3 regions of the Microbispora sp. NPDC049125 genome follow, and region 2 is predicted to be linked to each of the others. Evidence: predicted binding sites of a transcription regulator. Region 2 holds the regulator's gene; each other region holds the start of a gene.
What was found. Region 2 encodes LexA, which represses DNA repair genes until DNA is damaged. Its sites were predicted from a motif close to TCGAACANNTGTTCGA; they were not measured.
Positions count from the first base shown of each region.

Region 1: a site for LexA is predicted at 3,063-3,078, ahead of recA (recombinase RecA). Genes of this name have one in related genera too.
Region 3: a site for LexA is predicted at 1,843-1,858, ahead of AB0B72_RS16420 (DUF6504 family protein). Genes of this name have one in related genera too.

Region 1 covers NZ_JBEZDW010000021.1:22,388-26,364, reverse strand. Annotated here, with positions in the region: gene rny (ribonuclease Y) at 1-466, opposite strand, end outside; gene recX (recombination regulator RecX) at 753-1,775, opposite strand; gene recA (recombinase RecA) at 1,823-2,920, opposite strand; gene AB0B72_RS23450 (hypothetical protein) at 3,226-3,492, shown strand; gene AB0B72_RS23445 (TetR/AcrR family transcriptional regulator) at 3,709-3,977, shown strand, end outside.
Region 2 covers NZ_JBEZDW010000011.1:46,149-50,125, forward strand. Annotated here, with positions in the region: gene AB0B72_RS15340 (cellulase family glycosylhydrolase) at 1-636, shown strand, start outside; gene AB0B72_RS15345 (MalY/PatB family protein) at 735-1,850, opposite strand; gene lexA (transcriptional repressor LexA) at 1,933-2,646, opposite strand; gene AB0B72_RS15355 (SDR family oxidoreductase) at 2,985-3,866, opposite strand; gene AB0B72_RS15360 (MFS transporter) at 3,869-3,977, opposite strand, start outside.
Region 3 covers NZ_JBEZDW010000012.1:98,762-102,738, reverse strand. Annotated here, with positions in the region: gene AB0B72_RS16435 (ABC transporter substrate-binding protein) at 1-287, opposite strand, end outside; gene AB0B72_RS16430 (GntR family transcriptional regulator) at 396-1,139, shown strand; gene AB0B72_RS16425 (macro domain-containing protein) at 1,140-1,625, opposite strand; gene AB0B72_RS16420 (DUF6504 family protein) at 1,937-2,203, shown strand; gene AB0B72_RS16415 (DNA polymerase III subunit alpha) at 2,304-3,977, shown strand, end outside.

The DNA of each region.
Region 1 (3,977 bases), on a different contig from region 2:
CAAGGTCGGCGCGGCGGTCGGCGAGCTCGGTCTCGGTCTCGGCCAGCTTGCGGGCCCGCTCGGTCTGCCGGCGGGCCTCCTCGTCGAGCCGCTCCTCCCGCTCGGCCAGCCGGTTCTCCCTGCGTTCGAGATCGGAGCGAAGCTCCTTGAGCTCCGTCTTGAGGAGACGGGCCTCCTCCTCGACCTCCTTGCGCATGAGCGCGGCGCTCTCGGACAGGGACTCGGACTTCTTGAGGATCTCCCCCGCGTCCTGCTCGGCCCTGGTGCGGATCTCCTCGGCCTCGCGCCTGGCCCGCTCAAGCTCCTCGTTGACGCCCGCCTTGACCTCGGCGAGCTGCTCGGGTGAGGGACCGGCGGGTGTGACGACGCCGCTCGTGCGGCGCATGACCATGACAAGGGCGGCGATCACAACGAGAGCCAGCAGCACCACCGCGACCGCCAGAACGATCACGATTGTGTTGTCCATGCGCCCACCCCTCTCGCCTCGGCGACATCTCCAGCCGAGGGGTCACGCGCGCAGCACAGCAAGGCCCGGTGGCGTCACCAGGACAAATATCGTCGCAATGTCCGGATACCCCAGAAGGGTGGCCGGAAGGCCCGAGGGCCGTCAGTGTCTCTCGTCCGTCGTACTTCACCGTTATGGCAATCCGCGCTGCGCGGAGTAACTCCTCACTGCGGTCGAGATTAAGCGTCAAAGAGGTAACGAGCAAGCAAAGGTGACCTGTCAAGCCACTTTTGCCCGGTGCTCTCGGTCACGTAGAGCCCTCCGGAAGGTCATCCACGTCCACACCTTCGGCCTCCAGAGCCTCCCGGACGACGCGGAAGGCCAGGCCGGGCGGGTAGCCCTTGCGGGCGAGCATGCCGACCAGACGGCGGGTGCGGGCCTGGGGCTCGGCCCCACGCGTCGCCCCCAGCTTCCGCGCCACCAGCGCGCGGGCGGTCTCGACCTCCTGGTCGGGGTCGAGCTGCTCCACGGCCTCCTTGACCGTCTCCTCGTCCACGCCCCGGTGCCGCAGCTCCTGGGCGAGCGCGCGGCGGGCGAGTCCGCGGCCGGTGTGCCGGGAGGTGACCCAGGCCGCCGCGAACGCCTCGTCGTCGATGAGCCCGACGTCGGAGAAGCGCTCGAGCACGGCGTCGGCCACCTCCTCGGGGACCTCCCGCTTGCGCAGCGCGTCCGCCAGCTGTGCCCGCGTCCTCGGGGCCATGGTGAGCAGCCGCAGGCAGATGGCGCGTGCCACCGCCTCGGGGTCGGCGTCCGGCCCCTGACTGGCCGCCGAGCCCTCCTGGGGCCCGTCGGGCAGCCATCCCTCGCGTCCTCCCCGGCGCCCGCGGCCCCGGCCCGCGCCGCCCTCACGACCCCGGCCGCCGTCGCGGTCCACGCCCTCACGACTCAGGCCGTCGCGGTCCACGCCCTCCCCGTCGTCGGGGAACGGCTGAGCCTCGTCGGTCGGGCGGCCACGCCCTCGCCGGCCGCCCGCGCCGCGCCGGCCCGCGCCTTTCGTGCCTCGACCGCCGGACGTGCGCGCCGGCTCACCGCCGGAGGAGCCGACGTCAAACGCGGCGACGTCAAACGCCGGAGCGCCAGCCGAGCCGGCGTCAACCGAGGCGGCGCTGGAGGAGGCGGCGCGGAAAGGGGCGCCTCGGCGGGCGGCGCCCGCTGAGCGGCCGGCCTCGCGGCTTCGGATCTGCTCGCGCAGCGCGTCGATGGCGGCCGCCCTCGGCGAGTCGCCATCGGCCTGCCCCCAGGGACCGGAGGCCCAGTCCCCCGGGCCCATCTCGTCACCGGAGGGGCCGGGGGTCTCGTCGCTCCTCATGCCTGGGCTCAGACGTCACCCGGCTTGGGCGCCGCCGACTTGCCCGCCCGGGTGGACGCCGCTGGGGCGGGGGCGGGAACGGCGGGGGCCGCCTCGCTGGGAGTGTCGAGGCGCGGCCCGATCCCCAGCTTCTCCTTGATCTTCTTCTCGATCTCGTTGGCGATGTCGGGGTTGTTCTTCAGATAGTTGCGGGCGTTCTCCTTGCCCTGCCCGAGCTGGTCGCCCTCGTAGGTGTACCAGGCGCCGGCCTTGCGCACGAAGCCGTGCTCGACGCCCATGTCGATAAGGCCGCCCTCACGGGAGATGCCGAACCCGTAGAGGATGTCGAAGTCGGCCTGGCGGAACGGCGGGGCCATCTTGTTCTTCACGACCTTGACACGGGTCCGGTTGCCGACCGGCTCGGTGCCGTCCTTGAGCGTCTCGATCCGCCGCACGTCCAGCCGTACGGACGCGTAGAACTTCAGCGCCTTGCCGCCCGTCGTGGTCTCGGGCGAGCCGAACATGACACCGATCTTCTCGCGGAGCTGGTTGATGAAGATGGCGGTCGTACGGGTCTGGTTGAGGGCGCCGGCCACCTTACGAAGGGCCTGCGACATCAGGCGGGCCTGGAGGCCGACGTGGCTGTCGCCCATCTCGCCCTCGATCTCGGCCTTGGGCACGAGGGCCGCCACCGAGTCGATGACGATGATGTCGACCGCGCCGGAGCGGATCAGCATGTCCGTGATCTCCAGGGCCTGCTCACCGGTGTCCGGCTGCGACACCAGCAGGGCGTCGACGTCGACACCCAGCTTCTTCGCGTACTCGGGGTCGAGGGCGTGCTCGGCGTCGATGAAGGCGGCGATCCCTCCGGCCCGCTGGGCGTTGGCCACCGCGTGCAGGGCCACCGTGGTCTTACCGGAGGACTCCGGGCCGTAGACCTCCACGATCCGCCCGCGGGGGTAGCCGCCGATGCCGAGGGCGACGTCGAGCGCGATCGCGCCGGTCGGGATGACCTCGACCGGTGCGCGCGCGTCGTCGCCGAGGCGCATGACGGAGCCCTTGCCGAACTGCCGCTCGATCTGCGCGAGGGCGGTGTCAAGGGCCTTCTCGCGGTCGTTGATTGCCATTGGGTGCCCCCTGGAAGGGTCGTCGTCTGCTAGTCACCGAAAAGCTACGGGGTGCCACTGACATTTTCCGGAGCTTCCCGCATCCCCGCCTGGCGAGGCGCCCGGAGCGTGCGACGGCTCCGCGGCGACCACTTCAATATAGCCGAACGACTGTTCGATCACCTACGGAACGGGGCGACACGGCGGGGCGATCGGCACCCCAACCGCCGCGCTACATTCCCGGGCGTTACCCAGTCATGGTTGCCAGCCCGCTGACCTGCGGCGATCCTGGTACCAAAGCCGGATCTCCTCTTGAAGGCGGCGACGTGACGGGGACCAGCACGTACGGCCGGCAGCGCCGCACCCACCTGGAGGCGCTCGCCGAGCGGCTCCCCGAGCGCGGCCTGGGCGGCAGGATGCTCGGCGACGACGACCCGGTGCTGTGGATCTGGCATCCGCACACCGGCAAGCAGACGATCGTGTTCGCCACGCCCGCCAACGAGGGGTGGATGTTCCTGTGGTCCCCGGACGGCCAGGAGAGCGCCGAAGACCCCGGCCTGGCGGCCGACACGATCGGCAAGCTGCTCGGATAGCGGTGTCCTGCCCCGACGGCCGGCGAACCGGCGAGCCGCTCCATCGGCCCCGCCCGTCACCCCGTCGTCAGGCGGCGACCGGAATGTGACACAGCCCACAGCGACTTCCCGAAATATCCGGGGACGACTTCCCGGTTTGCTCCTACATCCACGAAGTGGGGACTCATTCCCCGATTCGTACGACGGATGACAGAAAGGAGCGCCGCTGTGGGCACCATGAGCACGACCGCCGAGCGGCGCCACGGCCCTCGGCTGCGGGCGGACGCGTCGCGCAACCGGGAACGGATCGTGGCGGCCGCGCGTGAGGCGTTCGTGGAGCATGGGGCCGACGTGACACTCGACGAGATCGCCCGGCGGGCCGGGGTGGGCAACGCCACCATCTACCGGCACTTCGCCGACCGCTCGGAACTCATTCGCCAGGTGACCCTTGAGGTCATGAACCGGACCATCGAGCTCGCCGAGTCGGCGCTCGCCGACGAGGAGGA
Region 2 (3,977 bases):
ATCTGGCTCACCGAGCTCATGAAGTACCTCGGGACCGGGGTCAACGGGATGTCGTTCACCTACTGGTCGTGGAATCCCAACTCGGGTGACACGGGCGGCATCCTGAAGGACGACTGGGCCACGGTCGATCAGGCCAAGCAGAGCATCCTGCAGCCGTACCTGATCCCGCCGACAGGTGGCAATCCGTCGCCGTCGCCGTCTGGATCGCCGTCGCCGTCACCGTCTCCGTCGGGGTCTCCCTCTCCCTCTCCCTCTCCCTCTCCCTCTCCGTCGCCGTCGCCGTCGCCGTCTCCCTCTCCGTCTCCCTCTCCGTCCCCGTCTCCGACCGGGAACCGGGGCTGCACCGCCACCTACAGGATCAACAGCTCCTACCAGGGTGGCTTCCAGGGCGAGGTGACGGTCAAGAACACCGGCACGGCGGCCACCACCGGCTGGACGGTCGGGTGGACGTTCGCCGACGGTCAGACCATCACCCAGCTCTGGAACGGCACGCTGTCCGCGAGCGGGGCGAACATCACGGTCAGGAACGTCAACTACAACGGCGCGCTCGCCCCGAACGCCACGACCATGTTCGGCTTCATGGGCACGCTGACCGGCGGCAACTCTGTGCCCTCGGTGACCTGCACGGCGACCTGAGCGGCGGACCTGAGGAGCGGCCTCAGCGGTCCGGCGGCCCGGCGGCAGGCCGCCGAAGTGCGGGCCTGCGACGTGCCGGCCCGTGCGATGCCGAGCGGTCAGGCGGCCGTGGGGCGTCGCTCCATCGCGGCGCCGATCCTGGTCAGGATCTCCTCCAGGATCGGCGCCGACGTGGCGAAGTTGAGCCGGACGCAGGTGTCCGCGCCCCCGTACATGGGCCCGGGGTTGAGCTTCACCCGTGCCTCCCGCAGGAGGAACCCGGCGGCGTCCGGGACTCCGACGTCCAGCCAGGCGAGATAGGTGGCCTCCGGGGTGCGGTGGCCGATCCGGGACGGCAGGCGCCCCGCCACCATCCGCCGGTTGCGGTCGAGGACCGTCAGCACCTCCTCCAGCCACGGGCCGCCGTCCCGCCACGCGGCGATCGTCGCCTCCACCCCGAGGACGCCCGGGGCGCCGTACACGTGGGGCGGCCGCCCGCCGAGGGCGTCCCTGACGGCCTTGGAGCCGAGGTGGGCCACCGCGCAGCGCAGACCGCCCATGTTGAACGCCTTGCTGGCCGAGGTGAGCGTGACCGTGCGCCCGGGCAGGATCGTGGCGAACGGGATGTGCCGCGCGTGCGCGTACGTCAGCTCGGCGTGGATCTCGTCGGCGATCACCAGGCTGCCGTGACGCTCCGCGTACCCGGCCACCGCCTCCAGCTCGGCCCGGGTGAAGCAGCGGCCGGACGGGTTGTGCGGGTTGACGAGGAGCACCACCGGGGCCGGCTCGGCGGGGAGCTGGAACGTGCCGTCGGCGGCGACCGGGATGGGCAGCAGACGCCGCCCCATGCCGGTGATCGTGGTGAGGAAGGGGTCGTAGGCGGGGACGTGCGTCGCCACGGCGTCGCCGGGGGAGGTCATGACGTCCAGCAGCACCTGGAGGGCCTGGTTGACGTCGGTGTACGGCCGGACGTGGCCGGGGTCGGCGTGCCAGCCGTACCTGGTCTCCATGCGCTCGGCGAAGGCCTCCGCGAGGGGAGGGCAGTTCGGGATGTCGAGCCAGGCGGGATAGCCGAGATCGGTCTTCAGGCGCCGCGTGACGGCGTCCACCACGGCGTCCGGCGTAGGGAAGTCCATGTCGGCGACCCACGCGGGGATCACGTCCGGAGCCGCGTGGGCCCACTTGATCCCGTCACGCGTCCGGGCGGCGTCAAGGGTGAGCGAGTCGAAATCCACCCGACTCACCCTATTGCGTCCGCAATGAGTAGCTTGGCGGCTCCGCGGCGGCGGCCGTACCGGTGGCCGCGGAGCATCGCCGCTACAGCTTGCGCAGGACGGCCGTGACCTTCCCCAGGACGGTGGCCTCGTCACCGGGGATCGGCTCGTAGTTCGGGTTGTGCGGCACCAGCCACACGTGCCCGTCCTTGCGCTTGAACGTCTTGACCGTGGCCTCGCCGTCGATCATGGCGGCGACGATGTCGCCGTTGTCGGCCACCGGCTGCTGCCGTACGACCACCCAGTCGCCGTCGGCGATGGCGGCCTCGATCATCGAGTCGCCGGTCACCTGGAGCAGGAACAGCGTGCCCTCGCCCACGAGCTGCTTGGGCAGGGCGAACACGTCCTCGATGCTCTGTTCGGCGAGGATCGGGCCGCCGGCGGCGATGCGGCCGACCAGCGGGACGTACGCCGCGGTGGGGCGGTTGAAGCCGCTGTCCTCCTCGGTGGCGTCCGGGTCGACCCACAGCACCGGCTCGCCCGGCAACCGGACCTCCAGAGCGCGCGGCCTGTGCGGGTCACGGCGGAGGTAGCCCTTGCGTTGCAGTGCGGTGAGCTGATGCGACACGCTGGAGGTGCTGGTCAGCTGGACCGCCTCCCCGATCTCCCGCATCGACGGCGGATAGCCGCGCTGCTGGACCGAGTCGCGGATCACTTCCAGGATCTTGCGCTGCCTCGGGGTGAGACCAAGCGAGTCGCGCCTGCGAACCGCGAGGTCGCCGACGGCCTCCGCCTGCTCACTTCGGTCACTCACGATGCCACCTCTCAATCCGTGTTCCTCAGGTCGCTCAGAGCGACCGTACCGCGATTAAAGATCATCATCAAACAATTGTTCGATTTCCACCGGAAATCGCAACCGCCTGTCATCCGCCCACATCGTACGTGAGTTCGATCGACATCGTGTTCGATTTCCCGATCTTCGTCAAGTGGTGTCGGCCCAGCTCAGAAATGCCGCCGAAAAGCGACAGAAAAGCGGAGAGGCGCGTTCGTGAGATCGCCGGCGCCCGATCGGCGCTCAAGTCCGTCGAGGGCGGAGCCGGTGAAGCGTCGTCGCCGAGGTGCGCCGATCCCGCGGCCGACCGGCGCATCGTGGTTTCAGCCGCCGCCCGAGGTGAACGCCGCGGCGTGGTCGCGGGCGAATTCGACGACGTCGCGCGGGGGGCGGCCGAGAAGGCCGGCGACCGTGCCGGTGGTGAAGTCTCCCCAGCCGGAGGCGTACGCCTGCGCGTACTCCTCAAGCATGTCGGCGATCCATCGTGGAGCGCCGTGGCCGAGCAGCGCCGTGCGCCTGGTGTCGTCGCCGACCGGCAGGTACGTGACCGGCCTGCCGAGGGCGAGGCCCAGTCGGCCGGCGACCTCGCCGAACGTCAGCGAGCGCGGGCCGGTGAGGGTGTACGTCGCGCCGTGGTGGCGATCCGGGCCGTCGAGGAGCACACGGGCGGCGCACTCGGCGATGTCGCGGGCGTCGATCATGCCGATCCGCGCCGAGGCCATGTTCAGCGAGAACGTGCCGGTGGCGGCGATGTCGCCCGCCTCGTTCAGCAGGTTCTGCATGAACCAGTGCGGACGCAGGATCGTCCAGCGCATGCCGCACACTTCGAGCTCCCGGTCCGACAGCGCGTGCAGCCTGCCGCTGCGGTTGGGCGCGTCGTGTGCCGCGCCGACGACGGACAGGCGCACGACGCGCTCCACGCCGGCCTGGCGTGCGGCCCACAGGGCGTTCATGGAGTTCTCCGGGGCGCGCGGGTCGTTCGGGGTGAGCAGCCACACGTCCCGCACACCCTCGAAGGCGGGAGGCAGGGACCGGGGGTCGCCGAGGTCGCCGACGAAGACCTCGGCGCCCTTTCCAGCCGGGCCGTCCGCCTTGGACTTGTCGCGGACGAGAGCGCGAAGGTCCACATCGGCCCCGCTCAGCGCGTCCATCAGCGCGGTGGACACGGTTCCGGTGGCTCCGGTGATCAGTACGGTGCGTGACACGCTCAATCTCCCGTGGTGGTGGGGATGCGGACCGGAATCGGGTCGCAGGTCTTGGCGGGCCTGCCCGCCGCCCGGTTGACGGTGACGCGTTCCATGGCCCACAGCGCGACG
Region 3 (3,977 bases), on a different contig from region 2:
TCGCTGTTGATCTTGATGCCGTACTTGGCGGTGAACGCCGAGATGATCTCGCCGTAGTTGGCCCAGTTGGGGGGCAGCGCGATGACGTTGAGCTGGCCCTCCTTCTTGGCCGCCGCGACCAGCGCGTCGAGCCCGCCGAGGTCGGCGGCCGAGGTGGCCGTCGCGGCCTTGGAGCCACCCGACCCGGCGGAGCCGCCGGTCTCCGCCGAGGGAGCCGCGCCGCAGGCGGCGATCATTGATGTGGCTATGGTGAGCCCGGCCACGAGGCCGGCAGTCCGTGCGGACAAGGGGTTCCTCCCACTGTGGTACGTGGATCGAAAGTAAGCGAACTTGTACAAACAAGCCAGACCAAGTAAGTCGCATATCTATGTCGGTCGAGTGAACGGGAAGGGTCCATGACGGTGGCGCGTTACGAACAGATCGCAAGTGAGCTGCGGGACGAGATCGTCCGCGGCGACTACCCGATCGGCGCCCAGCTGCCCTCCGAGACCGAGCTGGCCTCCCGATATGCGGTCGCCCGAGGGACGATACGTCAGGCCGTGGCCGTCCTCGCGGCCGAGGGCCTGGTCGGGTCGCGGCAGGGCGCCCGGCGGATCGTGCTCGGCAGCGAGCGCAGCCAGAGCTTCGCGGAGTTGCACAGCTTCGCGCAGTGGGCGCGCTCGATGGGCTACCGGGCGAGCGGCTCCGTGCTGTCCTCCCGCCGCCGCGCGTGCACGGCCGCGGAGGCCGAACGGCTGTCGCTCACGCCGGGGGAGGAGATTCTCACCGTGCTGCGGCTGCGGCGGCTCGACGGCGAGCCCGTTCTCGTCGAGCGCACCGTCTACGCCGGCTGGATCGCCCCGGCCGTGGAGAAGCTCGATCCGGAGTGCGAGTCCGTCACCCAGGAGCTCTACGAGTCGGTCGGGCTGGTCTTCGCGTACGGCGAGCACCTGATCGACGCCGTGGCCGCCGGGAGCGACGACGCCCGCCTGCTCGGCGTACGCCGCGGCAGCCCCCTGTTACGCCAGCGCCGTACGACGACGAGCCAGGAGGGCCGCCCGGTCGAGTGGTCCGACGACCGCTACCGCGCGGGCAGCGTCACCTTCAGCATCCGCAACTCCACCTCCGCCAACCCCCTCGTCCGCCGCGCCGGCGACTGATCACTGCCGTCCGGAGACAGTGGGCATGTCCTCGCCTGTGGGAACGCCGAGCCCGTAAAGCCGGATGTCGACATCGAGATCGGCGAGTTTCGCGAAGATGAGGGGACGGACCCGGGCCCAGGGGAGGCCCCCGTTGCCGCAGCCCAATGGAGGGATCGCGACACTCCGGACATCAAGTTCGACGAGGAGTCGAGCGAGATCGTCCAGCCCTGCCTCGATGTCGTCCAGACGTGACGGTTGCCGCCAATGGCGCTTCGTGGGGAAGTTGAGCACCCATCGGTCACCATCGCCCAGCCGTACGGGGAGAACGCGGCCAGGCTCGACACGGCCGTCCGCGCAGGCGTCCGCGTAGGCGGCGAAGACATCCGGGAAGGCGCGCTTGAACTGCAGGGCGATGCCCTTGCCCATGACGCCGACGGTGTTCACGGTGTTGACCAGCGCCTGAGCGTCGTCAAGCAGCAGGTCGCCGGTGGTTTCGGTGATCAAGCGTTTCGCCCCCGTCTGACGTCGTCTCTGCTCCTGCCCGGCCGCCGAGCCGTTCACCTCCAGAAGTATCAGTGCCGTCCGACATTCACGGTTCCGGCCTCGGAGGCGTGGGAACGGCAGTGGGGTGCGCTCCGGGGCGGTGCGGCAGGCCGGGAGGAGCGCGACGGGCCTCCGGGGGCATGGTTCCAGGCATGTCGCGACTTGCGTTCGAGCAGCTGGGAACGTATGTTCGAAGTAGCGGCAATTCTGTCCGAATTTATCCGCCCGTCTTCCCCCGGGTGGCCACGACGCCACATCAGGGAGAAGGAGTCTTGAGCAGACTTTACGGCGATCCGATCGAGGTGTGGGTCCGGGACGGGCAGCCTGCTCAGTTCGTCTGGCGCGACCGGCTCTACGCCGTCCGCGAGGTCCAGGATCACTGGGTGGTCGCCCGCGAGTGGTGGAAGACCTCGGACGCCGATCCCGGCGAGCGGCGCTTCTGGCGGGTGGAGGCCGCGTCGGGCAAGGAGGTGGGGACCTACGAACTGCGGTTCGACACCGCAAGCGGCGGCTGGCTCCTGCTGAGGGCCTGGGATTGATGGGAACGCTCCATCGCCCCCGGCTCCCGGTTCGCGGGCCCTCACCGGGCCCCCGGGGCTTCCGGCCGGCAACGCTCCATGTGGCGGGAGGGCTCTCCTGATGGCCTCCTTCGTCCATCTCCACACGGCCTCGGCGTACTCGCCGCGGTACGGCACCGCCTTCCCCGACGCCCTGGTGCGCCGGGCGGCCGAGCACGGCATGGACACCCTTGCGCTGACCGACCGCGACGGCCTCTACGGCGCGATCAAGCACGTCCGGGCCTGCCACGAACGCGGGCTCACCCCGGTCGTCGGCGTCGATCTCGCCCTCGACGGCGGGGGCGACACCCGGGGACGGCGCGGCGAGCCGGCCCGGATCGTCGTGCTCGCCCGCTCCGGCGGGTGGGCCGCCCTATGCCGCCTCGTCACGGCCGCCCACCACGCGGGGGAGCGGGGTGAGCCGCACGTCACGCCGGGGATGGTGGCCGAGCACGCGGCGGGCCCGGACGGCGAGCCCCTGCTGGCGGTCATGCTCGGCCCGCGTTCGGGGGTCGGGCGGGCGGTGGCCGAGCGGCGCGACGACCAGGCGCGCGCCCTGCTCGCGGCCTGGCGCTCGGTCGTGCCCGATCTGATGGTCGAGGTCACCGACCTGTACGGCTACCGCGACGCCAACATCGCCGCCCGCATGGCCGGGCTGGCCGACTCGATGGGCGTCCCTGCCGTGCTGACCAACGAGGTCCGCTACCTCGACGCCGCCGACCACCAGGTGGGCAACGTGCTCGACGCGGCGCGCAAGCTCGTGCCCCTCGACACGCGGCACCTCGATCACCCCACCGCCCACGCGTACCTGAAGGACGGCGCGGAGATGGCGCGGATCGCCGCGCGGATCTGCGGCGGCGACGCCGGCCGTGCCGGGCGGCTGCTGGACGAGACGCGCCGGGTGGCGGACCGGTGCGCGCTCGACCCGGTGGAGATCGTCCCCCTCCTGGAGCCCGAGCACCCCCGGCTCCACCTGCCCGAGGTCGACGGGGACCCCGTCCCCATGCTGCGTGATCGGTGCGAGGACGGCATGGCCCGCCGTGGCCTGGACCGCTCGCCAGGCGCGCGGGAACGGCTCGCCGCGGAGCTGGCGGTGATCGAGCGGAAGCGACTGTCCGGATACTTCGTCGCCGTCGCGGGGATCACCGACATGATCCGCTCGATGGGCGTACGGTGCGCGATCAGGGGGTCCGGCGCGGGCAGCCTGGTGAACTACCTGATCCGCATCGGCGAGGTCAACCCGCTCGACCACGGCCTGCTCATGGAGCGCTTCCTCTCCGAGGGACGCAAGGGCCTGCCCGACATCGACATCGACGTCGAGTCCGCCCGCCGCCTCGACTGCTACCGCGCCATCCTCGACCGGTACGGCGAGGCCAGGGTCGCCTGCGTGTCGATGATGGAGACCTACCGCGCCCGCAGCGCGATCCGGGACGTCGGGTCGGCGATGGGCCTGCCGCCGCACGAGATCGACGTCATCGCCAAGGCCTTCCCGCAGGTGCGGGCCAAGCAGATCCGCGCCGCCCTGTCCGACCTGCCCGAGCTGCGCGACAGCGGGCTGAACGATCGGTCCCTCCAGGCGGTGTTCCGGCTGGCCGAGCGGCTCGACGGGCTGCCCAGGCACATCGCGCTGCACCCGTGCGGGGTGCTGGTCGGCAATTCGGCGCTCCGTGACCGCACGCCGGTGGAGCGGAGCCTGCTCGACTTCCCGATGTCACAGTTCGACAAGGACGACGTGGAGGACGCGGGCCTGCTCAAG